2 regions of the Anaerotruncus massiliensis (ex Togo et al. 2026) genome follow, and region 1 is predicted to be linked to the other one. Evidence: predicted binding sites of a transcription regulator. Region 1 holds the regulator's gene; the other holds the start of a gene.

What was found. The regulator HrcA, encoded in region 1, represses chaperone genes, less so after heat shock. The targets are predictions, from matches to a motif close to TGTTAGCACTCNNNNNNNNNGAGTGCTAACA.
Region 2: clpB (ATP-dependent chaperone ClpB) is a predicted target of HrcA. The motif match lies at 6,474-6,504, and genes of this name have one in related genera.

The regions. Positions count from the first base shown of each region.
Region 1 covers NZ_JAPJQF010000052.1:92-14,682, forward strand. Annotated here, with positions in the region: gene RCI06_RS12055 (HPr family phosphocarrier protein) at 709-930, opposite strand; gene hrcA (heat-inducible transcriptional repressor HrcA) at 1,214-2,242, shown strand; gene grpE (nucleotide exchange factor GrpE) at 2,271-2,804, shown strand; gene dnaK (molecular chaperone DnaK) at 2,900-4,747, shown strand; gene dnaJ (molecular chaperone DnaJ) at 4,853-6,013, shown strand; gene prmA (50S ribosomal protein L11 methyltransferase) at 6,098-7,018, shown strand; gene RCI06_RS12085 (16S rRNA (uracil(1498)-N(3))-methyltransferase) at 7,023-7,748, shown strand; gene RCI06_RS12090 (M15 family metallopeptidase) at 8,216-8,959, shown strand; gene RCI06_RS12095 (hypothetical protein) at 8,949-9,500, shown strand; gene RCI06_RS12100 (glycosyltransferase 87 family protein) at 9,611-10,939, shown strand; gene RCI06_RS12105 (zinc dependent phospholipase C family protein) at 10,993-11,562, shown strand; gene RCI06_RS12110 (amidohydrolase family protein) at 11,643-12,827, opposite strand; gene RCI06_RS12115 (DUF5058 family protein) at 13,232-13,939, shown strand; gene RCI06_RS12120 (hypothetical protein) at 13,944-14,591, shown strand, end outside.
Region 2 covers NZ_JAPJQF010000007.1:14,619-29,209, reverse strand. Annotated here, with positions in the region: gene pheA (prephenate dehydratase) at 1-825, shown strand, start outside; gene RCI06_RS04055 (YjjG family noncanonical pyrimidine nucleotidase) at 887-1,567, opposite strand; gene RCI06_RS04050 (sodium:alanine symporter family protein) at 1,533-2,948, opposite strand; gene fba (class II fructose-1,6-bisphosphate aldolase) at 3,146-4,009, shown strand; gene RCI06_RS04040 (hypothetical protein) at 4,183-5,151, shown strand; gene RCI06_RS04035 (hypothetical protein) at 5,211-6,278, opposite strand; gene clpB (ATP-dependent chaperone ClpB) at 6,546-9,152, shown strand; gene RCI06_RS04025 (helix-turn-helix domain-containing protein) at 9,282-9,512, opposite strand; gene RCI06_RS04020 (helix-turn-helix domain-containing protein) at 9,523-9,762, opposite strand; gene RCI06_RS04015 (hypothetical protein) at 9,889-10,158, shown strand; gene RCI06_RS04010 (GNAT family N-acetyltransferase) at 10,199-10,687, shown strand; gene RCI06_RS04005 (ABC transporter ATP-binding protein) at 10,824-12,677, opposite strand; gene RCI06_RS04000 (ABC transporter ATP-binding protein) at 12,677-14,359, opposite strand; gene RCI06_RS03995 (MarR family winged helix-turn-helix transcriptional regulator) at 14,392-14,591, opposite strand, start outside.

The DNA of each region.
Region 1 (14,591 bases):
GAAAACAACGCCCGTACCGGGCGTTCGCGCGCTCTGCGCGCGTGCGCGGCGAAGCCGCGCAGTTTTCCGCCTCCCCGTGGGCGCTGCGCGCCACGCAAAAGCGGCCGTGCCTCCCCGGAAGCTCTTCCGGTACGGTTCCGGAGACTCGCCGGCAGAGGCATTGCGCCCGCGGCGCGGCGGCGGGCGGGATGCTGTACACCCGTCCGCTCATCCGTGAACCTGGCGCCGCCGACTTTGGCCGAAGGCCAACCGGAGGCGGCGCTGGGGTCGCAGGGATTTGGCCGCAGGCCATCCTGATAGAGAATCCGGCCCGCAGGGCCGGGTCCGCGAAGCGGACTCAAGCCGGGGCCGCGGGGCGGAGCGCCCGCGAGCGGCCGTCGCGCGTAGCGCGCTCCGGGCGCAGCCCGGGCAGGCCGCCCAAGCCCCCTGCGGTTTCTTTCCCCTATTTCTTGGGCGGCCAAGAAATAGGGCCGCCCGCCGGGGCGGGACCCGGTAGCTCCGCCGCTCGCCGAGCGACCACCGACAAACTGCGCCGCTCGATGAGCGGTAAACCTAAGGGGTCGCTGTCGGTCGACTACCGACAAGCTCCGCCACTCGGCGGCAAACAAATAGCGGCCGCCAAAGGCGGCCGCTTTATTGCGGGATGCATTGATCGGGCGGGGGTACGCGGGGAGGGCCGCCGGCCCTCGTCCGTGAGGCGGGGATACCTTAGACCGCCCACTTTTCGATCTGCTTGATGAAGTGGCTGTCCTCGGTGACGACCTTGACGGGCTTGTTGTAGTCGAGCGCCATCAGGCCGAGGATCGATTTCGCGTCCGCGATCTTGCCGTCGGTGGTGTGCACGCCGATGTCCTCGGACGACTGCATGGCAAGATACATGAACTGGCGGAGGTCCTCCGCGGAGTGAAGCATAACGTCTTTGATGATCATGATAAAACCTCCTTATGTTGTCGGTTGTGAAATGGTTGATTCTCTCTCTGTCCCTATTAAACTACAAAATGGAAGCAATGTCAATATGTACAATGAATTTTTTAAAGTTTGTACATAATTTACATAATTAGCATTCTCATATATAGAGTGCTAGAAATTCTGTAAACATTTCGTGAATTCCCTTGACTTTGCAGAAAAGTGTGGTACATTATAGTTGTTGGCACTCGTAAATAATGAGTGCTAAAGAGCCCTTCGCCGGGAACGGGAATGTGAGGTGGGAACGGTGAAGCTCGACATTCGAAAACTGAAGGTCCTGACGGCCATCGTCGAAACCTATATCGAGACGGGGGAGCCCGTCGGATCCAAGACGGTCGCCCGGAAGCTTGACTTCCAGGTGTCCTCCGCCACCATCCGCAACGATATGGCGGCGCTCTTCGACATGGGGCTGCTCGAACAGCCCCACACCTCGGCGGGGCGGGTGCCCTCCCATCTGGGCTACCGCATCTACGTCGACCAGCTCATGCACTGCCAGCCCCTCTCGGAGGAGGAGCAGCGCGAGATCGACGCGCTTTTCAACGTGCGCGACCCCGATCCCGACAGGCTCCTGGAGGACGCGGCCGAGGCCCTCGCCGACTACACCAAGTGCGCGACCGTCTCGACCACCATCACCCCCAAGACGGTGCAGGTCAAGCGGGTCGAGATCGTCCCTGCGGGCGCGCGGACCGTCGTCGTGCTGGTCATCGCGACCAACGGTGTCATCAAAAACAAGGTCTGCCGCGTCGACTTCGGGCTGACCACCGAGATCGTCGAATTCCTCAACCAGTTCTGTAACGGCCGCCTGGTCGGCAAATCGGTTTCGGACATCTCCCAGTGGTACATCAACTCGATCGCCGTGACCCTCGGCGACTACTCCACCCTCTTCGTCCCGGTGCTCGCCACCGTGTACGAGCTCTGCCGCGAGATCAACGAGGGGCAGTTTTACACCTCCGGCAGCGTCAACCTGCTGGGCTACAAGGAGTTCTCCGACATCGCCCGCGACCTGCTGCTGACGATGAACAACCGTGAACAGCTCCTCGGGGTGCTCGCCTCCAAAAGCGACGCGGTCTTTATCACGATCGGCAAGGAGAACCCCCAGAGCGAGCTGGCGGACACCTCGGTGGTCGTCACGCGCTACAAGATCGGCGAGCAGAATTCGGGCGCGATCGGCGTGATCGGGCCGGTGCGCATGGATTACGCGAAGATCATCCCGCACATCGAGTATTTCTCCAAAACGCTGGGAAAGCTCCTTGCGGAGACGTTTGAGCAGGAATAACAATAACAGAGATAGGTTGTGAGCAGATTTGGCAGAAGAGACGAAGGACACGGCCCCGCAGGCGGAGCCGCAGGAGCGGGAGGAGGCCTCCGCGCAGGAGGCGGAACAGACCGCTTCCGAAAAGAGCGAGGCCGAACTCCTCAGGGAGCAGGTCGATTCCCTGAACGACAAGCTGCTTCGCACGATGGCGGAATACGACAACTTCCGCAAGCGGAGCGTCCGGGAGAAGGAAGCGATCTACCCGCAGGCCACCGCCGCCGCGGTCGCGCAGTTTTTGCCGGTCGTGGACACGATCGAGCGGGCGCTCGCGGCGCCCTGCACCGACGCCGAATTCAAAAAGGGCGTCGAGATGATTCTGCAAAACTTTAAGGACGTTTTCGCCAAGCTCGGCGTCGAGGAGTTCGGCGCGGCGGGCGACGTCTTCAGCCCCGACTTCCACAACGCGGTCATGCACGTGGAGGACGAGGACGCCGAGGCGGGCGTCATCGTCGAGGTGTTCCAGAAGGGTTACAAGCTCGGGGACCGGATCATCCGGCACGCGATGGTCAAGGTCGCCAACTGACGGCGCAAATCAGGTTCAGACGATTCCGCGGGAGAGCCGCGAAACGATATCCCTTTCGTAAAAATTAAGTTTAATAGATCTGGAGGGCTTTTATCATGGGAAAAATCATCGGTATCGACTTAGGTACGACAAATAGCTGCGTGGCGGTCATGGAGGGCGGCGAACCCGTCGTCATCGCCAACGCGGAAGGCGCGCGCACGACCCCGTCGGTCGTCGCGTTCTCCAAGACGGGCGAGCGCATGGTGGGTCAGGTGGCCAAGCGCCAGGCGATCACCAACCCCGACCGCACGATCTCCTCGATCAAGCGGCATATGGGTTCCAGCTACAAGGTCACGATCGACAGCAAGAACTACACCCCGCAGGAGATTTCCGCGATGGTCCTGCAGAAGCTGCGCGACGACGCGGAAGCCTACCTCGGCGAAAAGGTCACCGAGGCGGTCATCACCGTGCCCGCCTACTTCTCCGACGCGCAGCGCCAGGCCACCAAGGACGCCGGACGCATCGCCGGCCTCGACGTCAAGCGGATCATCAACGAGCCGACGGCGGCCGCGCTGGCCTACGGCATCGATAAGGAGCAGGACCAGAAGGTCATGGTCTACGATCTCGGCGGCGGCACCTTCGACGTCTCGATCATCGAGATGGGCGACGGCGTCCAGGAGGTCCTCGCCACCAACGGCAACACCCGCCTGGGCGGCGACGACTTCGACGAGCGGATCATCAACTACCTGGCGGACGAGTTCAAGAAGGACTCCGGCATCGACCTGCGCGGCGACAAGATGGCCATGCAGCGCCTGAAAGAGGCCGCCGAGAAGGCGAAGATCGAGCTTTCCGGCATGACGCAGGCGAACATCAACCTGCCCTTCATCACCGCCGACGCGACCGGGCCGAAGCACCTCGACGTCACGCTGACCCGCGCGAAGTTCAACGAGATGACCGCCGACCTCGTCGAAAAGACGATGGAGCCGGTGCGCAAGGCGATGGCCGACTCGGGCCTCAAGGTCTCCGACCTCGACAAGGTGCTGCTCGTCGGCGGTTCCACCCGCATCCCCGCCGTGCAGGACGCGGTCAAGGCGTTCTGCGGCAAGGATCCCTTCAAGGGCATCAACCCGGACGAGTGCGTCGCGGTCGGCGCGGCCATCCAGGGCGGCGTGCTCGGCGGCGACGTGAAGGGGCTCCTGCTCCTCGACGTCACCCCGCTCTCCCTCGGCATTGAGACGCTCGGCGGGGTCTGCACCAAGATCATCGAGCGCAACACCACCATCCCGACCAAGAAGAGCCAGATCTTCTCCACCGCCGCCGACGGCCAGACCTCGGTCGAGGTCCATGTGCTCCAGGGCGAGCGCGAGATGGCCCGCGACAACAAGACGCTGGGCATGTTCCGGCTCGACGGCATCCCGGCCGCGCCGCGCGGCGTGCCGCAGATCGAGGTCACCTTCGACATCGACGCGAACGGCATCGTCCACGTCACCGCGAAGGACCTCGGCACCGGCAAGGAGCAGAACGTCACGATCACCGCGTCGACCAACATGTCCAAGGACGACATCGACAAGGCGGTCAAAGAGGCGGAGCAGTTCGCCGAGGAGGACAAGAAGCGCCGCGAGGAGATCGACGTGCGCAACGCCGCCGACCAGATGGTCTACCAGTCCGAAAAGGCGCTGACCGACCTGGGCGACAAGGTGTCCGCCGACGAGAAGAGCCGCGTCCAGCAGAAGATCGACGCCCTCAAAGAGGCGCTCAAGGGCACGAACGTCGACGACATCAAGCAGAAGCAGGAGGACTTGCAGAAGGATTTCTACGAGATGTCCTCCAAGATGTACCAGCAGGCGCAGCAGAGCGCCGGCCCCGAGGCGGGCGCGCAGCAGGATGACGGCGGCGCCTCCGCCGGCGGCGGGGACTATGTCGACGCCGACTACCGCGAGGTTGACGAGGACGACAAAAAATAATACAATGGAAAAAGTCTGCGGCAAGGCGGGGGGCGGGGCCTCTCGCCTTGCCGCGTGAAACAGCCGTTCCGGTGACATGGGAGCGGAAAGCAGAGGTGAGGGCAATTGGCTGATAAACGGGATTATTATGACGTACTGGGCGTCTCGAAGGACGCCTCCGCGGACGACCTCAAAAAGGCGTACCGCAAGCTCGCCAAACAGTACCATCCCGATATGAACCCGGGGGACAAGACCGCCGAGGCCAAATTCAAGGAGGTCAACGAGGCCTACGAGGTGCTCAGCGACTCCACCAAGCGCCAGCGGTACGACCAGTTCGGCCACGCGGGCGTCGACCCGAGCTACGGCGCGGGCGCCGGGGCGGGCGGCTTCGGAGGGGGCTTCGGCGGCTTCGACGTCGGGGACATCTTCGAGAGCTTCTTCGGCGGCGGATTTGGCGGATTCGGCGGCGGCTCCTCCCGGCCGCGCAACCCCAACGCCCCGATCCGCGGCAACGACATTAACGTGACGGTCGGCCTCTCCTTCATGGAGGCGGCCAAGGGCTGCAAGCAGCAGATCACGGTCCAGCGGCTTGAAAAATGCGAGACCTGCGGCGGCTCCGGCGCCAAAAAGGGCACCTCCCCCGAGACCTGCCCCGAGTGCGGCGGCACCGGTCAGGTGAAGGTCCAGCAGCGCACCCCCATCGGCGTCATCCAGACCACCCGCACCTGCACCAAGTGCTCGGGCAAGGGCAAGATCGTCAAGGAGCCGTGCGGCGACTGCCGCGGCATGGGCCGCGTGCGCCACACCCGCACGCTGGAGGTCTCCGTCCCCGCCGGCATCGACGACGGGCAGACCTTCGTGCTGCGCGGGCAGGGCGACGAGGGGCTCAACGGCGGGCCGTCCGGCGACGTGAACATCATGGTCACGCTGCGCCCGGACACCCTCTTCGAGCGCGACGGCTTCGACGTGTGGTGCGACATCCCGATCACCTTCACCCAGGCGGTGCTCGGGGACGAAATCGTCGTGCCCACCATCGACGGCAAGGTCAAGTACAACGTTCCCGAGGGCACCCAGTCGGGCACCGTCTTCCGCCTGCGCAACAAGGGCATCCCCTACGTGAACGGGCGCGGGCGCGGCGACCAGTACGTCAAGGTCAACATCGAGGTCCCGCGCAACCTGAACGCCAAGCAGAAGGACGCACTCAAAAAGTTCGAGGACCTGTCGAGCGACCGCAACTATGAAAAGCGGAAGAGCTTTTTTGACAAGCTCAAGGATGCGATGAAATAAGAATTGTTTACAAAACCGCCCTTTCTATGGGGGCGGTTTTGTTGTATAATTAAATATTAGCGTACTAGGACAAGGAGGAGCGGCATGCAGTACAGCGAAGTGAAACTGAAGGTGCCCGTCGAGCGCATCGAAACCGCCGAGGCGGTCGCCAACATGGTGGTGCCCTACGGCATCTATATCGAGGACTACAGCGACATCGAGGAGCTCGCCCCGCAGATCGCGCACGTCGACCTGATCGAGCAGGAGCTTCTGGAGCGCGACCGTACCCACGCGGTCATCCACCTCTACATCTCCCCCGGCGAGAGCCCGCTCGAGGCGGTCTCCTACCTGCGGGAGCGGCTGGAGGCGGAGGGGGTGCCCTTCTCGGTCGAGACGGACAAGGTAGACGAGGAGGACTGGGCCACTGCCTGGAAGAAATATTACTTCCCCACCAGGGTGGGGGAGCGGCTGGTCGTCTGCCCCTCGTGGGAGGACTACGCGCCGGCGCCCGGCGAGGTCGTGCTCACGATGGACCCCGGCATGGCGTTCGGCACCGGCACCCACGATACGACGCGGTTGTGCATGCAGCTGCTCGAAAAATACGCGGCGCCCGGCGTGAAGCTGCTTGACGTCGGCACCGGCAGCGGCATCCTCGCCGTGGCGGCGCTGCTGCTCGGCGCGGATTCGGCCGTCGGCGTGGACATCGACGAGGTGGCCGTGCGGGTCGCGAAGGAAAACGCCGCCGCCAACGGCGTCGGGGACCGGGCGGCCTTTTTGGCAGGCGACCTCGCGGACAGGGTGGACGGGCGGTTCGCGGTCGTGACCGCGAACATCGTCGCGGACATCATCCTGCGCCTCATCCCCGACCTCGGGCGGTTCCTCGAGCCGGGCGGCGTGTTCATCGCGTCGGGTATCATCGACACGCGGGAGGCGGACGTCGTGTCCGCCCTCGAGGGGGCGGGCTACCGCCTCGCCGACCGGCGCGAATCGGGCGGCTGGGTCGCGCTGGCCGCCGTGAGGGGGTAGCGGGATGCCCCGGTTTTTTACCGGCGAGGTGGATGGGCGGTCCGCTGTCATCACCGGCGAGGACGCGCGCCACATCGCGCTCTCCCTGCGTATGAAGCCCGGCGAGCCGCTCACCGTCTGCGACAGCGCCGGGCACGACTACCAGTGCGTCGTCGAGACGGTCGATCCCGGGCGGGTGGACCTGCGGGTGGAGGCGGTCGCCCCCTCCGCCGGGGAGCCGGGGGTGGAGATCACCCTCTATCAGGCGCTGCCCAAGGGGGATAAGCTCGAAATGATCGTGCAGAAGGCGGTCGAGCTCGGCGTCGGGCGGATCGTGCCCGTGCTGACCCGCCGGTGCGTCTCCCGCCCCGACGAAAAATCGATGAAAAAGAAGCTCGAACGCCTCAACCGCATCGCGCTCGAGGCCGCCAAGCAGTGCGGCCGCGGCCGGGTGCCGCCCGTCGAACCGCTTGTCGGCTTCGAGGAGGCGGTCGCGCGTATGAAGGAATCGCCGCTGGGCATCTTTTTTTATGAGAATGCCGACGAAAGCCTGAAAAGCGCGCTCTCCCGCCGGCTCGGCGGGGAGGTTTCGATTATGGTCGGAAGCGAGGGCGGCTTCGAGCCCTCCGAGGCGGCTTTCGCCGCCGGGAACGGCCTGCTCACCCTTTCGCTCGGCAGCCGCATCCTGCGCTGCGAGACCGCGCCCCTTTCCGCCATCACCGCCATCCTTTATGAGGCGGGGGATATTTGAGACGGACGCGGCAGATACTACCAGGGGAAACTTTTGAAAAAGTTTCCCCTGGACCCCTTCAAAACGTTGGGCTCAGGCGCGGCGCGGACAACCGCCGCAGGCGCCCCCCGTGAGACGTAGCCGGGGAACGGGCCTGCAACTTTTGGAAAAGTTTCCCCCTGGACCCCTTCAAAACGTTGGATTCAGGCGCGGCGCGGACAACCGCCGCAGGCGCGCCCCGTGAGACGCAGCCGGGGCACGGGCCTGCAACCTTTGAAAAAGGTTCCCCCGGACCCCTTCAAAATGTTGGGCTCAGGCGCGGCGCGGACAACCGCCACAGGCGCGCTCCGTGAGGTGTGCGAAAGACGCGGGCGGAGATATCTAGAACAATTCTTCCTGCGCCCCGTCCAAACGTTGAGTTCGGGCGGGGAACGGGTGCCCGCCGCGGGACGGCGCCGGAACATACGAACAGGCATGGGAGGCATAGAATGAAACGATTATGGAAAGCCGGGACGGCGCTTTTACTGGCGGCGCTGCTGATTTTGAGCGGCTGCACCGCGCGCGCTCCCGCGCCGGAAGAGAGCGTTTCATCCGCTCCGGAAGAGGAGGGCGCCATGCCGGAACCCACGATGCTCCCCCGCGAAGAGGCGGGCGAATTGGAGAACCTGCTGCTTGTGAACGCGGAAAACCCCGTCCCGGACGACTACACGCCCGAACTCTATCCGGTGAGCGGAGCTTACCAGATGGATGCGGATGCGGCGGGCTCGATGCTGTGGATGCTCTACGACGCGGCCGCGCAGGGGGTCGACCTGATGGTCGTCTCCGCCTACCGGGGGACCGAGCGCCAGCGGCAGAATTTCAACAACAAGGTGCAGGAGTATATCTCGCTGGGCCTGAGCGAGGAGGAGGCGGTCGAGGTGACCTCCCAGTGGATCGCCCCTCCCGGCACGAGCGAGCATGAGACGGGGCTGGCGGCCGACATCGTGACCCCCGGTTACCAGATGCTCAACCACGGCTTTGCCGAAACGCAGGCCGCCAAATGGCTCGCGGCGCACGCGCCCGAGTACGGGTTCATCCTGCGTTACCCGGAGGACAAGACGGAGATCACCGGGATCACCTACGAGCCGTGGCATTTCCGGTATGTTGGAAAGCGCGCGGCGCGGGAGATCACTGAACGCGGCGTCTCGCTGGAGGAATATCTCGGAGTGGCGGGGGAGACGTATGCTGAGTAAGGAGAAGGTCGCGCACAGGCTGTCCCGCATGCTGGACGGCGGGCGGAGCCGCGCCGCGGCCGCGGCGGTGGCTTTCGCGGCGCTGGCCGCCGTCGTGGCCGCGGGGATGCTGCTCGCCTCCCGCGCGGCGGATATGCGCGGGGAGCTCATGCGCAGCAGCCTCGTCGCGGCGATCGCAACGCCCGGCGAGGAGGGGCGGCTTTCGCAGATTCTGAGCGATCCGGTGAAATCCGAGCTGCTCATGAAGTATATCAATTCGATGGCGGGGGTCGTGACCAACATGGAGGTCTCCCCGCGCCGGCACCTCTCCCAGTTTTCCGCGCTGCTAGACGCGGCGGAGGACGCGGGCGCGACGATTTTGGATTTCGACTGCGACGCGGGCGGACGGGTGCTGACCATCTCCTGCACGGCCCCGGACGGGAAATCCGCCGGGACGTTCGCACAGCTGTTGCGGGAAAACGGATATTTTTCGCGGGTGGAACGCAAGGAACTGTCCGCAGGGGATGAGCAAAACTTCCTAATTGACGGCTATTTTTCGTAGAAAATTTATACAAAACGACGGAAATGTGGAAAGTTTACAAAATTTTCACACCTTCAACAGACAGTTTTGGCGCGATATGATAAAATTTTGATTGCAATGGAAGTAAACTGATGGATGAAAAAAGACTGGGCGCTTCCTTTTGTCCCTCACCCGGGCAGATTCGCTGGTTTTTGACCGTGCTGGTGGCGTTCGCCGCGCTGGTGCGGCTGATGGTCGCCTATATCACCGTGCACTATTTCGACCTGAGCTTCTATGTGGACTGGTCGACCGGAGTGGCAAACGACTTCTTCGGCGCTTATAACAATATAGGGAACCTTGACTATCCGCCCCTTTTTCTCTTCCCCCTCTTCCTGACGGGGAAGCTGCTCGGGATCGGCGCGGTGCGCGCCTTCGACCCCTATATGATGCTCGCCCTCAAGGGGTGGCAGGTGCTGTTCGACCTCGCGTGCATCCCGCTCCTCTACCGCGTGCTGCGGCGGGAGGGGCAGCTCGTGGGGCTGGCCGGCGCCGCGATCTGGGCAGTCAATCCCGCCGGGATCCTCAACTCCTCCTACTGGGGGCAGACGGACAGCATCATGATCTTTTTGGTGGTGCTCGCCTTCCTGCTGCTCGAGGAGGGAAGGCCCGTCTGGTCGGGCGCCGTCATGGCGCTGGCCTGCCTGATGAAGTTCCAGTCCCTTTACTTCGCGCCCGTCTACGCGGTCGCGCTGCTCACCTCCTATCCGCCCAGACGGATTTTCCAGACCGTGGCGGCGGGAGCGGGCACGGTGCTCGCGGTCTTCCTGCCCTTCATGGCGCGTTCGGGCTGGGCGCTGCCGCTGGAGATCTACTTCGGCGGCTTCGGCCAGTACCAGGGGGCCAGCCTCAACGCCTTCAACTTCTATTCGTCGGCGGGGCTCAATTACAAGCATTTCAGCACGAAAATCCTCGGTCTGATCCAGGCGGACCACCTTTCGACCCTGCTTTTGGCCGCGGCTCTGGCGCTGCTTGTGGCCGTGTGGTTCACGGCCACCGAAAAGAGCGTCTGGCTGATGGGGTTCCTCTTCATGCAGACCGTCTTCATGTTCACGACCCGTATGCACGAGCGTTACCAGATCCCCGTGCTCGTGATGGCGCTCATCGCGGCGGCGCGGCACCGCAGCCGCGGGATGTTCGCCTCGTTCGGGGCGCTGGCGGTCATGGTGTTCCTCAACCAGTTCCTGGTATTGCAGCAGATTTTCGCGGCCGACAAGCAGGCCGGGTGGATCGCCCACTACGACACGGTCGTCGTCGCGCTCTCCCATGTGAACCTGCTGCTCTACTTCGCGACGGCCTGGGTTGCGCTGCGCGTCTGTTACCGGCGCGGCCATTACGGCTTCGCGCGCTCCTTCCGGGCGATGCTGCCCGAACGGTGGCGCGGGTCGCCGCCAGGACCAAACCCGCAGCGCGGCGCGCCTTGACGCCTTGCAGATAAAGGGCCCCCGGGCCCAATAATCAGAAAGCGGTGTTTCCAATGAACCTATTTTCGCACATCACGATGGGCAGGTACCTCTATACCTACTTCACTGAAAATCTCGGCGTGGAGCTCGACAAGGGGAGCTTTGTGAGGTGGAACGTCCTGCCCGATATTGCGCCGAGCCTGCTCAAGCTCTCGCATTTTAAAAAGGACATTTACGACCTTGTGATGGCGCGCGCGGAACACCTGTCAAAGGAAGGCGACAACATGTCGGTGGAGGAATACAGCAAGCAGCTGGGCATCCTCTGCCACTTCATGTCCGACTTCTTCTGCTACGCCCATTCCGAATCGTTCGACGGCAGCAAGGCCGGCCACTTCAAATATGAAGTCCTCATGCAGTTCTACGGCTACCGACGCCGCAGCATGCTGCACGCGGTCGACCTCATCTCCAACGCGGCGGAAATCGACCACAGCACCGCGCTCTACGAGCAGATCAACGAGCTGCACGAGCAGTACTCCCAGCTCGCCCCCTCCTACGGCGTGGATTTTGTCTTTTCGCTGACCGCCTGTGTGGACCTGCTGATGGGGATGCTCGGCGCGAAAACGCCGGCGATTGCCGCGGCGTGAGCCCGGCGCGGAAATAACGTGATGAAAGGGCCCCGGTGCGTAAGCACCGGGGCCCTTTTTTGCCGTTCCCGGGGAACTCCTCAGCCGACGTGGACGCCGCCCTTGAAGACGTGCGCGCGGGGCTTGCCCATGACGGAGATGTCCTCGTCCGGGTTGCCGTCGATCACCACGAGGTCGGCGTATTTGCCGATCTTGACCGAGCCGGTCATGTCAGCCGCGCCGGCGATCTCCGCGCTGTTGATCGTGGCCTGGCGCAGCAGGTCGATGTTGGAGATGCCGATCAGGTCGCGGCGGACCAGAAATTCCTGCGCGGGGTTCTCCACGTAGGAGCCCATGTCCAGGTCGGTGCCCCAGCCGAACTTGAGCCCCGCCTTGTAGGCGGTCCGCAGGCTCTGCTGGAGCAGGGGGAGGTAGGTCTTGGCCTTGAGGGCACGCCAGTCGTTCGAGTCGGCCTTGCTCAGGTCGATGAGGAACTGGAAGATGCCGATCGTCGGGACGAGGAAGGTGTCCTTCGAGCCGACGAGCATGTCGACGCCCTCCTCGTCGATGAGGGTGGCGTGCTCAATCGTGTGCACGCCCACGCGGATGCTCATTTTGATGCCCTCGGTGCCGTGGCAGTGGACGGCCACGTATTTGTCGCGGGCCGCCGCGGTGTCGACCACCGTGCGCAGCTCCTCCTCCGTCGTGATCAGGTTGCCCGGCACGCTGCCCTCGTTGAGGAAGGCGCCCGACACCATGTATTTGACGAAGTCGCACCCGTGCGCGATCTCCTCGCGCACCGCGCCGATGACCGCCTCGCGCCCGTCCGCCTCGTTGTACATGAGGCTGAAGGCGTCGTTGCCCGCGTCCTTGGGGGAGATCATCAGCCCCGCGCTGTAGATGCGCGGGCCGGTGATCTGGCCCTTCTGCACCGCGTTGCGCACGGCGATGGCGCAGCGGCTGTTGCTGCCCATGTCGCGCACGGTGGTGTAGCCGAGCTTCAGATAGGTATTGGCGTATTCGCAGGTGTCGAAGCAGGAGGTGCCGAAATCCTTGAGCTGGTTCTCCATCAGGTTGCCCGAGAGGGAGTGCAGGTGGGTGTGCAGGTCGAAGAGGCCGGGCAGAACGGTTTTGCCCGCCATGTCGAGGACGGGCGCGTCCTCGTAGCTCCCGCCCGCCGGGCGGATGTCCGCGATGAGCTCCCCGTCGAGGACGAGGTCGGCGGCGGGCAGGTCGTATCCTTCGGTAAGCGCCGGGATCAGGCGGCAGTTTTTCAGTACCAGCATGAGAATCCTTCTTTCTGTTTGCGTTGTGCACCGGCGGGAAAACAAAAAAAGCCCAAACGGAATACGCATCGGCCGCTCGGCCCATGCGGAGAATTCCTGTCCGGCTTTGTTGTTCGGCTGCCCCTGGGGGCTGTTGATGTCCATTATAGGAACCCCGGGCGCAAAAGTCAAGGCGGGGAATGAATTTTCCGGAAAAACGCGGCGGGCTCTTGACAAATCGCTTTAAATTCGCTATGATTTAATACGTTAAAGCAAAAACAAACTATAGTCTGTACCGATAACGGGGGACGGTTTGATTTTGTTGTTCGGCAATCAGTAAGGGGGCGGTGGAACCGGCGGCCGGCCACAGAAAAAGCGGCCGCCAGAGGTGTTTTTCGGATCAAAAGAATTGAGGAGCGGTAAAAATGAGCGATTATCTGTCGATAGCAAACAGCCCGATCATGTGGCTATCCTGCTTCCCGCTGGTGCTGCTGGTGCTCTGCCAGGCGGTTCTGTATACCCGCCGGGCGTTCGCCACCGCCGTCAAGATGGGAATCTCCAAGAGCGACTGCGTCAAGGCCTTCCGCGCCGGGATGATCTCGGCCATCGGGCCGTCCGTCGCGGTCTTCATCATGATGGTGGGACTCATGTCCGCCGTCGGGTCGCCCGTTTCGTGGATGCGGCTTTCCGTCATGGGCGCCGCCGCGGGCGAAATGATCAACGCCGGCCTCGGCGCGCAGGCCGTGGGCAGCGCGCTGGGCGCCGCCGACTTCGGCATCCGCGCCTACGCCGCCGCCCTGTGGGGGATGAGCCTCTTCTCGGTGGCCTGGATCGTCGTGCTGGTCTTTATCCCGCAGATGAACAAGGTGCAGGTCAAGGTCGAAAAATACGACAAAAACCTCATGACCCTGATCAGCACGGCCAGCATGCTGGGCATCATGTCCTACATGACGATGGAAAACTGCCTGACCGGGCTGCCGATGATTGTCGCCTGCGTGAGCGCGTCGCTCTGCATGGTGGGGCTCTCCAGGACGGTGAAAAAGCTGCCCTGGCTGCGGGAGTACCACATGGGCATCGCCATGATCGTGGGCATCGTCTGCGCGCCGGTCTGCGCCTGGCTGATTGGAGGTTGAGGAGATGAAAAGTGCAGTGACTGAATCGAATTTCAAGGGCATGTCGGACGAACAGTTCACAAGGGAGTTCGGAAAGCCCTCCATCCGCATCGGGAGCATCACGCTGATCATCGGGTTCGTGCTGGCGTTCGTGCCCGCGTTCACCCTCTGGCTGGTGTACGGCGTCGTGCCCACCCCCGCCGAGATCGCGATCATCTTTACGCTCGTCGTCTCCTCCGGGTTCGCCTGGATGGTGGTCGAGCCGATCTCCTACTACGGCGTGCTCGGCGCGGCGGGCAGCTACATGGCCTTTTTGAGCGGCAACATCAGCAACATGCGCCTGCCCTGCGCGATGGTCGCGCAGGAGGTCACCGGCGTGAAGCCGGGCACCAAGGAGGGCGAGCTCATGGCGACGATCGGCATTGCGGGCTCGATCGTCACCAACCTGATCTTCGTCACCCTCGGCGCGATCGGCGGGACCCTGCTGCTCGGCGCGCTGCCCGCGTCGGTCAAGGACGCATTCAAATACGTGCCCGCCTCGATCTTCGCGATCATGTTCACCAACTTCATGCTCAAGCGCCCCGACCTGGGCGCCTTCGGCGTCATCTCCGCGCTGCTCATCCTGACGGTGGGATCGATGTTCATCCCGCTGCCGCTGCAGATGCTGCTGAAC
Region 2 (14,591 bases), on a different contig from region 1:
CCGCTGACCGGGAAGGTAGGGTACTACGGCGCGCCGGGCTCCTTCTCCGAGCAGGCGCTCGCCGACTACTTCGGCGAGGACCGGGAGCGGACCGCCTGCGCCGAGTTCGAGGACGTCTTCACCGCGCTGCGGGACGGGGAGATCGACTACGGCGTGCTGCCGATCGAGAACTCCTCCACCGGCGCGATCACGCGGGTATACGACCTGCTGGGAAGCTACGGTTTCTTCATCGTCGGGGAGCGCCGCCTGCGCATCCATCAGAACCTCGTGGGCGTGGCGGGCGCGACGCTCGACACGGTGCGCGCCGTCTATTCCCACGAGCAGGGCCTCGAGCAGAGCAGCCGCTTTCTTGCGGAGCACCCCGGCTGGGAACAGGCCGTGTTTCACAGCACCGCTGAAAGTGCCCGCCTGGTGGCCGACGGGGGCGACCCTGCCAAGGCGGCGATCGCGAGCGAACGCGCGGCCGCCCTCTACGGGCTTGAAATCATCGCCCCGGCGATCGAGAACAGCCGCCACAACGCGACCCGCTTCATCGTCATCGGGCGCGCGCTCGCGCCCGCCGGGGCGGACAAGGTGAGCCTCGCCTTCTCGCTCGACAACGAATCGGGCACCCTCTACAACACCCTCCGGCACTTTGCCGACCGGCGGATCAACCTTGTGAAGATCGAGTCCCGCCCCATCCCCGAGGAGCTGTGGAGCTACCGCTTCTACCTCGATTTCGAGGGGGACGTCGACAGCGACGACGTGCGCGGCGTGCTCGCGGAGATCTCCGCCGGGGCCAAGGACTTCCGGCTGCTCGGCGCCTACCGGAGCGACCGGGACTGAACAGAATGAAAAACAGGCGGACGCAGTCGCGTCCGCCTGTTTTTTTGCGTTTTGCAGCGCGCTACGCCAGCGCGATGGGGATGAAATCGGGGAGGGCGGAGACGCGGTAGTCGCAGCCGACCGTGTCGACGGCGTCCTCCGGCGCGAGCCAGCAGGTGGCGACGCCGGCGTTTCTGCCGCCCGCCATGTCGGAAGTGAGCGAGTCGCCCAGCAGGATGACGCGGGAGGGGTCGGGGTTCCCGGCTGCCGCGAGCACCGCGTCGAAATATTCCTTGCGCGGCTTTTGGAAGCCGATCTCCTCCGAGATGAACATGTCCGAGATGAGCGGGCGCAGGGGGGACTTTTCGAGCCGCCGCTTCTGGGTCGCGACAAGGCCGTTGGTGGCGATGTAGAGGGGGCGCTTTCCGGAAAGTGCCCGGCAGAGTTCGAGCGCGCCCTCGCGCAGATAGGCCCCCTCGCCGAGCGCGGCGGTGTAGGCGGCGTTGAAGGCGGCGGGGTCGAAGGACGCGCCGAGCGCGGCGGCGAGCCGCTCGAACCGCCCGACCCGCAGGGCCTCCTGCGTGGTGCCGCCCTGCTCGTAGAGCCTCCAGAGCGCGTCGTTGATCGCGTGGTAGCGGGCGTGGACTTCTTCGTTGAAGGGGACGCCGAAGGCGGCGCAGGTGCCCGCGAGGGCCTCGCGGGCGGCCCGCCGGTAGTCGAAGAGGGTCTCATCCGCGTCGAGCAGAATGACGTCGTATTTCATGGGAGGGTCCTCCTTTTTTGATACGTCCGAGGTAGTCGCGGGTGGCGGCGAACACCTCCGGGGAGAGCAGCAGCACCGCGATCAGGTTGGGCAGGGCCATGAGGCCGTTGAAGGTGTCGGAGACGCTCCAGACGAACTGGAGGCTGCCCACGCAGCCGACGACGGTCATGCCGATGAAGCAGAGGCGGTAGTAGACGCGGGCGCGTGCGCCGAAGAGGTAGTCGACGGCGCGTTCGCCGTAGTAGGACCAGCCGAGGATGGTGGCGAAGGCGAAGCAGCAGACGGCCAGCGTGATGAACACCCCGCCGAACCGGCCGAAACCGCTGGAAAAGGCGGCGATGGCGAGCTCCGCGCCGTCCCCGCCGAGCAGGTGCGCGCCCGAGGTGAGGATGGCCAGCGCGGTGATCGTGCACATGACGATCGTGTCGAAAAAGACCTCGAAGATCCCCCACATCCCCTGGCGGACGGGTTCCTTCACGTTGGAGGCGGAATTGACGATGACCGAGCTGCCGAGCCCGGCCTCGTTGGTGAAGACCCCGCGCGCCACGCCGTAGCGGACGGCGTCCGAGAGGATGAATCCCACCGCGCCGCCCCCCGCGGCCCGCAGGGTGAACGCGTCGGATAGGATGGCGGAGAAGGCGGCGGGGATGCCGCGCCAGTTGAGGCAGATGATGAGAACGCCGCCGAGGGTGTAGGTGACCGCCATGAAGGGCACGAGGCGCTCCGTGACCGAGGCGAGCCGCTTGATGCCGCCGAGGATGACCACCCCGGCGAGGGTGGCGACGGCGATGCCGACGGCGAGCGGGGAGAGGCCGAAGGAGGAGGCGAGCGCCCCCGAAATGGAGTTGGCCTGGGTCATGTTGCCGATGCCGAAGGAGGCGGCCGCGCAGAAGACGGCGAAGAGGACCGCGAGCCAGCGGCAGCCGAGCCCCCGCTCGATGTAGACCATCGGCCCGCCGACCCATTTGCCCTGGGCGTCGCGGTAGCGGTAGCGGTTGCCGAGGACGTTTTCGGCGTATTTGGTCATCATGCCGACGAGCGCGGAGATCCACATCCAGAAGATGGCCCCCGGCCCGCCCGCCGTGATCGCGGTGGCCACGCCGACGATGTTGCCGGTGCCGATGGTGCCCGCCAGCGCGGTGGCGAGCGCCTGGAACTGGGAGATCGCGCCGGGATCGCGCCGGTCGCGCACATCGGGGCTGCGGAAGATGGCGAAAAGGGTGCCGCGCAGCCACAGCCCGAACCGCCGAAATTGGAAAAAACCGGTGCCGACCGTGAAATAGAGGCCCGCGAGCAGCAGGAAGCCGATCATGACGGGCCCCCACACGAAGCCGCCGACCAGTTGGTTGAGCTTTGCGATCCCTTCCGCGAGTTTTTCCATGCCATCCTCCCAGCGTGTTCCCGGGGAGTCCCGGAAACATCATAGCATTTTGCGCGCGGGCGCGTCAACGGCGCGTCCGGGCAAAAAAATTTGATTTTTTGCAAATAATCCCATATAATAGAACCATTGCACAATCGCGCCCGCGTCCGGCGGGCGCGGGACGTACCATTCCAACATATGATCGAGGAGGACGAAACATGTTAGTATCGGCGAAGGACATGCTTACCAGGGCCCATGAGGGACATTACGCGGTCGGGCAGTTCAACATCAATAACCTTGAGTGGACCAAGATGGCCCTGCTCGCGGCGCAGGAATGCAATTCCCCCATCATTCTCGGCGTCTCCGAGGGCGCGGGCAAATATATGTGCGGCTTCGAGACGGTCGCGGCGATGACCAAAGCGATGGTCGAAAGCCTCGGCATCACCGTGCCGGTGGCGCTGCACCTCGACCACGGCAGCTATGAGGGCGCCAAAAAGGCGATCGCGGCGGGCTTCTCGTCGGTCATGTTCGACGGCTCCCACTATCCGATCGAGGAGAACATCGAAAAGAGCAAGGAGATCATCGCGCTGGCCGCTTCCAAGGGCATTTCGGTCGAGTGCGAGGTCGGCGCGATCGGCGGCGAGGAGGACGGCGTCGTGGGCGGCGGCGAGGTCGCGGACCCCGCCGAGTGCAAGCGCATCGCCGACCTCGGCGTGACGATGCTGGCGGCGGGCATCGGCAACATCCACGGCCAGTATCCTGAAAACTGGAAGGGCCTCAACTTCGAGGTGCTCAGCGAAATCCAGAAGCTGAACCCGTCGATGCCGCTCGTCCTTCACGGCGGCACGGGCATCCCGGCCGACATGATCAAAAAGGCGATCTCGCTGGGCGTCAGCAAGATCAACGTCAACACCGAGTGCCAGCTCTCCTTCGCCGCCGCGACCCGCGGGTATATCGAAGAGGGCAAGGACCGGCAGGGCAAGGGCTTCGACCCCCGCAAGCTGCTCGCGCCCGGCTGCGACGCGATCAAGGCGACCGTCAAGGAGAAGATGGAGCTCTTCGGCTCGGTCGGCAAGGCGTAAAGCATAAAGAAAAAACATCCGCCGGCTAAACCGGCGGATGTTTTAGTTCTCACGCCTCCCCGGGACCCATACGTTTACGCCATTATTTTGTGCAGTCTTGCGCTATCTTTTCCCGCGTGAATCTGATATATTGACAGTAAAGACACAACGCCGATCAGTTGGGAGGGGTTCTGATGTTCAAAAAGTTTTTCTCCGTTTTGCTGGCGCTCTTCCTGCTTCTGCCCGGGCAGGCCGTGTCGGCGCAGGAAGCCGATTCCCTCTTTAACCGCGCACTGCGGAAGGAGCCCTATTCTGTGCTCGACGGCCGGCTGACCATCCGGATGCCGGCCGGAACCGAGGACGCGGCGATGCAGCCCGATATCATGGGACCCATGTCCTCCTCTGCGCGCGAGACCCGGCTGATGTCGGAAAATATCGGCGGCGCGGAGTTGGTTGTGTATGCGCAGGAGATGTTCTGCTATTCCACCGGCGATTTTGTAAAGGATCTGGAAATCATCTTTTCATCCAACTGGGAGGACGCGGAGTTCGGTTATGAGCTGGCCTGCTCGGAGCCCGGTTTTTCGGCGGCAAAGCTCAAAATCCCCGCGACAGACCCACAGGGTGAAGCGATCCTCGTCAGTGCCGTGGTGGTGCGGACCGCCGACAACGGACTCATTATGCTCTCTTTTCTGGTCACGCCCGAGGCCTACCGCTTCCCCGATCAATGCCGTGCGCTCTGCGACCGGGTGATTGCCACGCTGAAGCCGGGGGAACGGATGCTGAACACCGATGCCCGCAGGGAGACGCTGGATGCCGCGGGATACCAGATCAGCCTCGACAAGGATTATGTGGTGATCGAGCAGTTCGGCGTAGATTTTTTGGTCTACTACATCGATAAAGTGACCCCGCTGGGCACATCGGCCCCGTCGATGGGCATCTATCTGGGCTTCCACCCTTCGACGGACGGGAAGCCCTACGGTACGCAGAGCAAGGGCGCCATCCTCGGAAAGTCGGTCGTCTGGTCCGCCTCCGGCAATCGCGTGGAGACGCTCACGACGCTGAAGGGCGGCAACATGATGCACATCTTTATCACTGCCGACGATCAGGCCGACCGCGCCGCCCTCAAGAAGATGGCGCAGTCCCTCCAGGTAAAAACGAAGTGATATGCACGGTGGTAAAAAGGCCCGGATTTCGCATGAAATCCGGGCCTTGCTTATTGCTTTCAGAGAGCCCCGGCGGTAATGATATAGTTGCCGAGCGTCCGGACCTTTGCCGAGAACGCCCCGCGCCCGTCGGAATCGGTGGTGTACTTGAAGCGGCTGGTCACGTCCTTGAGGTCGCCGGCTTCGGTCGCCTCATAGATGTGGATCTGCCTGTGGGGGACCGTCTCCTCGCCGTCGAAGGTAAGGTAGGGGTTCACAAGGGTGAGCGTGCCGCCCTTTGCGTCGGGGTTGCTGCGGAAGAAGCGGGTATACATCTCCCCAAGGGGGGCCGTGTGGTTGCGGCCGGTGTCGGCGCGGCGGGTCGAAAGCTTGGGCGCGTAGAGGATGTCCGAGCCGGAGAGCTCGGCGACGATGATGTCCTCGTCCTCCCAGGTGTAGTCGCTGTCTCCCTCCTGGGTCGGGGTGAGGACGATGTCCTCCGCGCCGATCGGGTGCTCGACGTCCTTGAAATAGAAGAGGTCGCCGTACCAGTCGGGGCTGGTTTTCAGGTAGGAGGAGGGGAAGAGGGTGTCCTCGGTGATGCGCAGCGTGTAGTCGATGACGATCTTCGCGCCGCTTTTGACCGTCAGCTCGGAGGCCGTGCCGGTGTTCGCGCCGAGCGGGGAAACGGGCAGGGCGGTGTCCTTGACGGCGGTATAGGTCACCGCGAAGCCGATGCCGGTGTTGTCGTACATCCCGTCCTTCGAGAGGGTCACGACAAAGCAGGCGCCCGCCCCGACGATCGGCTCGTCCGACTGGCGGATCGACCGCGCGTTCATCGCGTTGGCGGTCGTCTTGACCGAGCAGCGGAAGGCGGAGGAGTCGTAGAAGGCGGAGGAATCGGTGACCCGCCACAGCTTGCCCGAGTCGTCGTAGACCCGCTCGTCCGCGGCGACGGTCAGCGTGTTTCCGTAGACCGAATTGCCGTTCGCGAGGTAGCGGTGGGGGTCATATTCATAGACCTTGGCGACGGCGGTCGTCTTGGAGTCGCCCGCGAGGGAGGGGGCTTTTTCCGCGGCGAGCGCGGGGGCCGCGAGGGAGAGCGCGCAGGCCAGCGCGAGCGCGCAGGCGAGAACGGAACGCTTCATATGAAATCCCTTCTTACAGATGAAAATTTTGGTGTAATCCTATGATATCCCCAAATCCGGCCCCCGTCAACCGCCGGGGGGCAAAGTTCAGAAACCGTTCAAATTCGCCGGGAAATGGGAAAAAACCAGGCACAATTCACAGGAAAAATGTTTACAATTTGTACTTGATTTCCCCTGCGGTTTGGGGTACTATAGAGTTAGCACTCGAGATAATAGAGTGCTAAAACGCCGTATCAAACAGCTTTCACATAAAGGAGGAGGGTGTCTATGAACGCTCAGAAATTCACCCAGAAGTCGCTCGAGGCGCTGCAAAGCGCGCAGGACCTCGCGACCGAATACCAGAACATGCAGATCGAACAGCAGCATCTGCTCTACGCGCTGATCGCGCAGGAGGACGGCCTCATCGGCCAGATGCTCAAAAAGATGGAGATCGACCCTGCCGCGCTGCTCTCCGACGTGCGCGCCGAGGTCGAGCGGTTGCCGCGCGTCTCCGGGCCCGGCCGCGAGCAGGGCAAAATCTACGTCTCGCAGGAGGTCGACCGCGCGCTGGTCCAGGCGGAAAAGCTCGCCGACCGGATGAAGGACGAATACGTCTCGGTCGAGCACGTCATGCTCGCGCTGCTCGAAAACCCGAACGGCGCGCTGGGGCAGCTCCTTTCACGCTTCCGCCTGACGAAGGACGGCTTCCTCTCGGCGCTGGTGAGCGTGCGCGGCAACACCCGCGTCACCTCCGACACCCCGGAGGACACCTATGACGCGCTGAAAAAGTACGGCACCGACCTCGTCGAGCAGGCGCGCAGCCAGAAGCTCGACCCGGTCATCGGCCGCGACAACGAAATCCGCAACGTCATCCGCATCCTCTCGCGCAAGACCAAGAACAACCCCGTCCTCATCGGCGAGCCGGGCGTCGGCAAGACGGCCATCGCCGAGGGGCTCGCGCTGCGCATCGTGCGCGGGGACGTGCCCGAAAACCTCAAGGACCGCACGATCTTTTCGCTCGACATGGGCGCGCTGATCGCGGGCGCGAAATTCCGCGGCGAATTTGAGGAGCGCCTCAAGGCGGTATTGCAGGAGATCAAGAAGAGCGAGGGCAGGATCATCCTCTTCATCGACGAGCTGCACACCATCGTGGGCGCGGGCAAGACGGAGGGCTCGATGGACGCGGGCAACCTCTTAAAGCCGATGCTCGCGCGCGGCGAACTGCACTGCATCGGCGCGACCACCCTCAACGAGTACCGCCAGTACATCGAAAAGGACGCCGCGCTCGAACGCCGGTTCCAGCCGGTGCTGGTGAACGAGCCGACCGTCGAGGACACGATCTCGATCCTGCGCGGGCTCAAGGAGCGCTATGAGGTGTTTCACGGCGTCAAAATCCAGGACCAGGCGCTCATCGCGGCGGCGGTCCTCTCCAACCGATACATCACCGACCGCTTCCTGCCCGACAAGGCGATCGACCTTGTGGACGAGGCGTGCGCGATGATCCGCACCGAGATGGACTCGATGCCGTCCGAGCTCGACGACCTCTCCCGCAAGATCATGCAGCATGAGATCGAGGAGGCGGCGCTCAAAAAGGAGACCGACCAGATTTCCAGGGAGCATTTGCAGGAGATCCAGCGGGAACTCGCGGAAATGCGCGAGCGGTTCAAGGCGATGAAGGCCCGCTGGGAGAACGAAAAGAATGCGATCACCAAGGTGCAGAGGCTGCGCGAGGAGCTCGAGCAGGTGAACGCGGACATCGAGAAGGCCGAACGGGAATACGACCTCAACCGCGCCGCCGAGCTCAAATACGGCAAGCTCCCCGCCCTCCAGAAGGAACTGGAGGAGGAGGAAAAGCTCGCGGGCGCGGCGGAGAAGGACTCCACCCTCCTGCGCGACCGCGTCACCGAGGAGGAAATCGCGCGGATCGTCGGCCGCTGGACGGGTATCCCTGTGGCGCGGCTGATGGAGGGGGAGCGGCAGAAGCTGCTCCATATGGAGAGCATCCTGCATGAGCGGGTCATCGGCCAGGACGAGGCGGTCACCACCGTCAGCGAGGCGATTTTACGCTCCCGCGCGGGCATCCAGGACCAGGGCCGCCCGATCGGCTCCTTCCTCTTCCTCGGCCCGACGGGCGTCGGCAAGACCGAGCTCGCCAAGGCGCTCGCGCAGGCGCTCTTCGACGATGAGCGCAACATCGTGCGCATCGATATGAGCGAATACATGGAGAAATTCTCGGTCAGCCGCCTGATCGGCGCGCCTCCGGGATACGTCGGCTACGAGGAGGGCGGCCAGCTCACCGAGGCGGTGCGCCGCAAGCCCTACTCGGTCGTCCTCTTCGACGAGATCGAAAAGGCCCATCCCGACGTCTTCAACATCCTGCTCCAGGTGCTCGACGACGGCCGCATCACCGACAGCCAGGGCCGCACCGTGGACTTTAAAAATACGATCATCATCCTGACCTCCAACCTCGGCTCACCCTACATCCTCGAGGGGATCGACGAAGACGGCCGGATCACCGAGGAGGCCCGCAAGGCGGTGGACGGGCTGCTCAAGCAGCAGTTCCGCCCCGAGTTCCTCAACCGCCTCGACGAGATCGTCTTCTATAAGCCGCTGCAAAAATCCGAGATCGCGCAGATTGTCGACCTGCTCATGGCCGACCTGCAAAAGCGCCTCGCCGACAAGCAGCTCACCCTGGCCCTCTCGCCCGAGGCGAAGGAGTATATCGTCGACCAGGGCTACGACCCCGTCTACGGGGCGCGCCCCCTCAAGCGGTTCCTCCAGCACAAGCTCGAAACGCTCCTCGCCCGCATGATCATTGCTGAGGACCTTGCCCCCGGCACCCGGCTCGAGGCAGTTCTCGAAGACGGGGAGTTGGTTATCAGAAGGGCCGCCTAAAAAGAGAAAACCCGCCGCAAGGCGGGTTTTTCTTTTTCGGGGGGGGCTTTTGAAAAAGCCCCCCGGGCCCCGAAAACTTTTATCAGGCCGGCCGCGCGCCTCTTAGCGGGCGCGACCCGAGAGGCGGGGCTACCGCGCCCGTTCGGGGTTCTCCGTCAGGCCCAGCAGGTAGTCGGTGGACACCCCGAAGTAGTCGGAGAGCAGCACCAGTCGTTCCAATGAGGTGGTGGTTTTGCCGTTTTCAATGTCGCTGATCTGCGTCCGCGTAACGCCCAGCAACTTTGCCAGCTCATCCTGCGCGGCGGATCGTCCGGAGCGCAAAAGCCTGACACGTTCGCCAAAAACTTTTTTGTCCAGCATGAGTCCTCCTTCAATCGTCGAGGTAGTGGCGGGTTGGGTCGTTTGCCAATCCCAATAAATAATCTGCCGAGACGTTAAAAAACTCGGAAAGGCGCACGAGCTTTTCCAGCGTGGTGGAGCGGGCCCCGCTTTCGAGGGTGCTGATTGCCTTGTGCGAGAGGCCGACGGCGTCCCCCAGCTGTTTCTGGCTTATTCCGCGGGCACAGCGCAGCGCATAAATCCGGGCTCCCATTTCTATCGGCTGAAACATAAAAATTTCCCCTTGACATTTACCTTATAGTAGAATATAATTAGAGCGGAAAATCTACTTAGAGGTAAATGATTGTAGTATAATCGATAATTATCATAATTATACCATATCAGGAGGGGTTGCGCCATGCTGTCGGAAGAATTTGAGGAATATCTGGGCGCGATGTACGAGCGGGCGCACCAGCGATTCCGGGAGAGCGGGGAGAGCCGCCTTTTGCGCGGGCGGCTGGACGACTGCGAGGCGGCCTGCCTGCAAAACGTCCATCCCAACGACCATTTTTTCGTCCATGACCTGCTGGCGGCTCTTGCCGACGCGGAAAGCGCGGAGGCGGAATACCTCTACCGGCAGGGCTACGCGGACTGCGTGGAATCCTTAAAACAGTTGCATGTCCTCTGAAAAAGGTGTATAATTCCCCCGTCTGAAAGGGGTTTTGACAATGCAAGTGACCGTGAGGAAGTTCACCGACGCCGATCTCCCGGCGATGACCGCCATCTGGAACGGGATCGTCGAGGAGGGGAACAGCTTTCCGCAGGACAGGCCCTTTACGGAGGAGGAGGCGCGGGAGTTTTTCGCGGCGCAGTCCTTCACCGGGGTCGCCGAAGCGGACGGGAAGGTGCTGGGGCTCTACATCCTGCATCCCAACAACGCGGGGCGCTGCGGGCATATCGCAAACGCGTCCTACGGCGTTTCGTCCGGGACGCGGGGCCTCGGCGTGGGGGAAAAGCTGGTGCGCCATTCGCTGGAGATGTGCCCGGCGTGCGGATTCGTGGGACTCCAGTTCAACGCCGTCGTCTGTACCAACACGGCGGCGATCAAGCTCTATGAACGCCTCGGGTTCGAGCACATCGGCACGACGAAAAACGGCTACCGCTTCAAGGACGGCAGCTACGCGGACCTCTTCCTCTTCAATAAGCCGCTCATCTAAAACGAAAAGCCCCCTCCGGCCGTAAGGCCGGAGGGGGCATCTTGCGTCACGGGCGGCGTGCTGCCGGGAGGCGGAGCGCCCCGCCTGAAACAAACATTTTTGGGGGTTCTAAGGGGGGATTTTTCAAAATCCCCCCTTAGTCGAGCTCCGCCACGCCGGTATAGAGCTGGTAGTAGCGGCCGTGCAGGGCGAGCAGGTCGTCATGGCTGCCGCGCTCGATGATCTCGCCCTGTTCGAGCACCATGATGGCGTTCGAGTTGCGGACGGTCGAGAGGCGGTGGGCGATGACGAAGGTGGTGCGGCCCTCCATGAGCCGGTCGAGGCCGTGCTCGATGTGGCGCTCGGTGCGGGTGTCGACCGAGCTGGTCGCCTCGTCGAGGATGAGGATGGGCGCGTCGGCGCAGGCGGCGCGCGCAATGTTGAGCAGCTGGCGCTGGCCCTGGCTGAGGTTTGCGCCGTCCCCCTCGATCACCGTGTCGTAGCCGTGGGGCAGGCGCATGATGAAGGAGTGCGCCGACGCGAGCCGCGCGGCCTGTTCGACCTCCTCGTCGGTGGCGTCGGGGCGTCCGTAGCGGATGTTGTCCCGCACGGTCCCGGTGAAGAGGTGGGTGTCCTGAAGCACCATCGCGAGCGACCGGCGCAGACTGTCCTTCTTGATCTGGCGGATGTCGATGCCGTCGATCGTGATGCGGCCCTCCGCGATGTCGTAGAAGCGGGTGAGCAGGTTGGTGACGGTTGTCTTGCCCGCGCCGGTGGAGCCGACGAAGGCGATCTTCTGGCCGGGCTTCGCGTAGAGGGAGATGTGGCGGAGCACCGTCTTTTCGGGGGCGTAGCCGAAGGTCACGTCCTCGAACCGGACGTCCCCGCGCACGGGGACGCGCTCGGCGGGGGCGCCGTCGTCGCGGTAGCGCTGCCAGTAGAAGGCGTGCCCGTCGCGGACGAGGTCGGCGGCGTGGGCGGGGTCGGGTTCCTCGACCGGCTCGCGCATGACCTCATAGATGCGTTCCGCGCCCGCGATGGCGGTGATGACCGCATTGTACTGGCTGGACGCCTCGTTGATCGGGCGGCTGAACTGGCGGGTGAGCTGGAGGAAAACGACCAGCCCGCCGACGCTGATGAAGCCGAAGATCGAGAGGATGCCGCCGATGGCGGCGACGAGCGCGTAGTTGACGGTGGAGATGTTCATCATGACGGGCATCATGAGGCCGGAATAGCTCTGGGCGGTGGTGGCCGCCTCCTGGAGCTCGCCGTTGAGCTGGTCGAACTCCTCAAGCGCGTCCTGCTCGTGGCAGAAGACCTTGACGACCTTCTGGCCGGTGATGATCTCCTCGACATAGCCGTTGACGCGGCCGAGGTTGGCCTGCTGGGCGATAAAATATTTGCTGCTCACCTTCATGAGCCTGCCCGCGACGAAGAACATCAGCGGGGTCATGAGCAGCGTCAGGATGGTGAGCGGAATGCTCTTGGAGAGCATGAGCCCGAGGATGCCCGCGAGCGTGATGACGCTCGAAAAGAGGGAGGTCAGCGAGTTGGCGAGCGCGTCATTGAGGGTGTCCACGTCGTTGGAGAAGCGGCTCATCATCTCGCCGTGGGTGTGGGTGTCGTAGTAGCGGACCGAGAGGTCCTGCAGGTGGTCGAAGAGCTCCCGCCGCAGGTCGTTGATCGAACGCTGGGTGACGGTGAGCATCAGGCGGGTTTGCAGGTAGCTCGCGCAAACCGCGACGAGGTAGATGCACAGAAGGGTGATCACCCCTTGGAAAAGCCCCGTGAACCGCGCCGCGAGCGGGATTTCCGCGACCGGCTCGAGGAAGTTGTCGATGATCGGCTGGAGCATGGCGGTGCCCGCCAGCGAAGCGCCGATGTTGAGCAGCACCATGACCGCCGCGAGGAAGAGCGCCGATTTGCGGCGGCGCAGGTATCCCCACACGAATTTGACCGCCGCGCCGAAATTCTTCGGCTTCTGCTGGACGACGACTTTACGATGAGGCATTACGCATCCGCCTCCTTTTCCTGCTGGGAATAGTAGATCTCCTGGTATTCCTCGCTGCGCGCGAGCAGCTCGTCGTGGGTGCCCACGTCGGCGATCTCGCCGTCCGAAAGGATGACGATCTGGTCCGCGTCCTTCACCGACGAGATGCGCTGGGCGATGATGAATTTGGTGGTGCCGCTCAGCGTGGCGTCGAAGGCGTCGCGGATGCGGCGCTCGGTGGCGGTGTCGACGGCGCTGGTCGAGTCGTCGAGGATGAGGATGGGCGGCTTTTTGAGCAGGGCGCGCGCGATGCACAGCCGCTGCTTCTGCCCGCCCGAGACGTTGACGCCCCCCTGCTCGATCCAGGTGTCGTAGCCGTTCGGGAAGCCCATGATGAAATCGTGGGCCTGGGCGGCCTTTGCCGCCGCCTCGACCTCCTCGTCGGAGGCGTGCTCGTCGCCCCATTTGAGGTTGTCGCGGATCGAGCCCGAGAAGAGGGTGTTCTTCTGGAGCACCATGCCGACCTGGCTGCGCAGCGATTCGACGGTGTATTCCCGCACGTCGCGCCCGTCGATCAGCACGCGGCCCTCGGTGGCGTCGTAGAGGCGGGGGATGAGCTGCACGAGGGAGCTCTTGCCCGCGCCGGTGCCGCCGATGACGGCGACCGTCTGGCCGGCCTTGACCGAGAGGGTGATGTCCCGCAGGACGTTTTCCCCGTTGGCGGGGTCGTATTTGAAGGAGACGTGCTCGAAGGCGACGTCGCCGCGGATCGGGCGCTCGCCGGCGCCCTGCTCGTCGGTGAGGTCGACCTCGGTGTTCAGCACCTCCATGACGCGCTTGTAGGAGGCGGAGGCGCGGGAGAAGAGGACGAACATCATCGAGAGCATCATGAGGGACATGAGGATCTGGAAGATGTAGTTGATGAAGGCGACCATCTCGGCGGCCTGAAGCTCCCCGCGGATGACCTGCCCGCCGCCGAACCAGATGACCGAGACGGTGGCGAGGTTCATGACGAGCATCATAACCGGCATGTTGAAGATGACGACGTTCATCGCGCGCAGGGAGGCGCCGGTGAGGGCGTCGTTGGCGGATTTGAACTTCCGCTTCTCATAGTCCTGCTGCACGAACGACTTGACGACGCGCACGTTGGTGAGGTTCTCCCGCACGCTGCCGTTGAGGGCGTCCATGCGCGCCTGCATCTGGTTGAAGAGGGGCAGGGCCGTCTTGATGATGAAGCCGAGCGCGAGTAGCAGGGTGGGGATGATGACGACGAGCACGACCGCCAGCCGGGCGTTCATCCGCAGCGCCATGATCATCGCGAAGACGAACATGAGCGGCGCGCGGATCATGAGGCGCAGGCTCATGATGCCCGCGTTCTGAAGGAGCGTTACGTCGTTGGTGAGACGGGTGGCGAGGGAGGCGGTGGAGAAGTCGTCGATGTTCTTGAAGGAGAAGGTCTGCACCTTCTCGAAAAGGCCGCGGCGCAGACCGGCTGCAAAGCCGACGCCCGCCCTGGCGGAATGGCGCGCGTTGCCGAAGCCCGCGACGATCGCGAGCAGCGCGAAGAGGATCATCAGCGCGCCGACGCCGAGGATGAAGGGGATGTTGCCCGTCTGGATGCCCCGGCCGACGATGTCGGACATGAGCGTCGGCTGGACGACCTCGCAGACGACGTCGAGCAGCATGAACGCGACGGCGATCATGACCGACTTTTTATAGGGCGCGAGGTAAGAGATCAGTTTGCGCAAGTGGGTTCCTCCTGTCCGTAGAGCTCCTGTTTGAGCCTGATCAGATTTTGCTGCATCCGCTGGTAAAAATGCACGATCTGGGAAAATTCCTCGGGGGTGAAGTCCCGGTACATCTGCTGGTTGACCCTGCGGATGGCGTGGTCCGCGCTCGCCGCGGCCCTGCGGCCCCTTTCGGTGAGTTCGATGC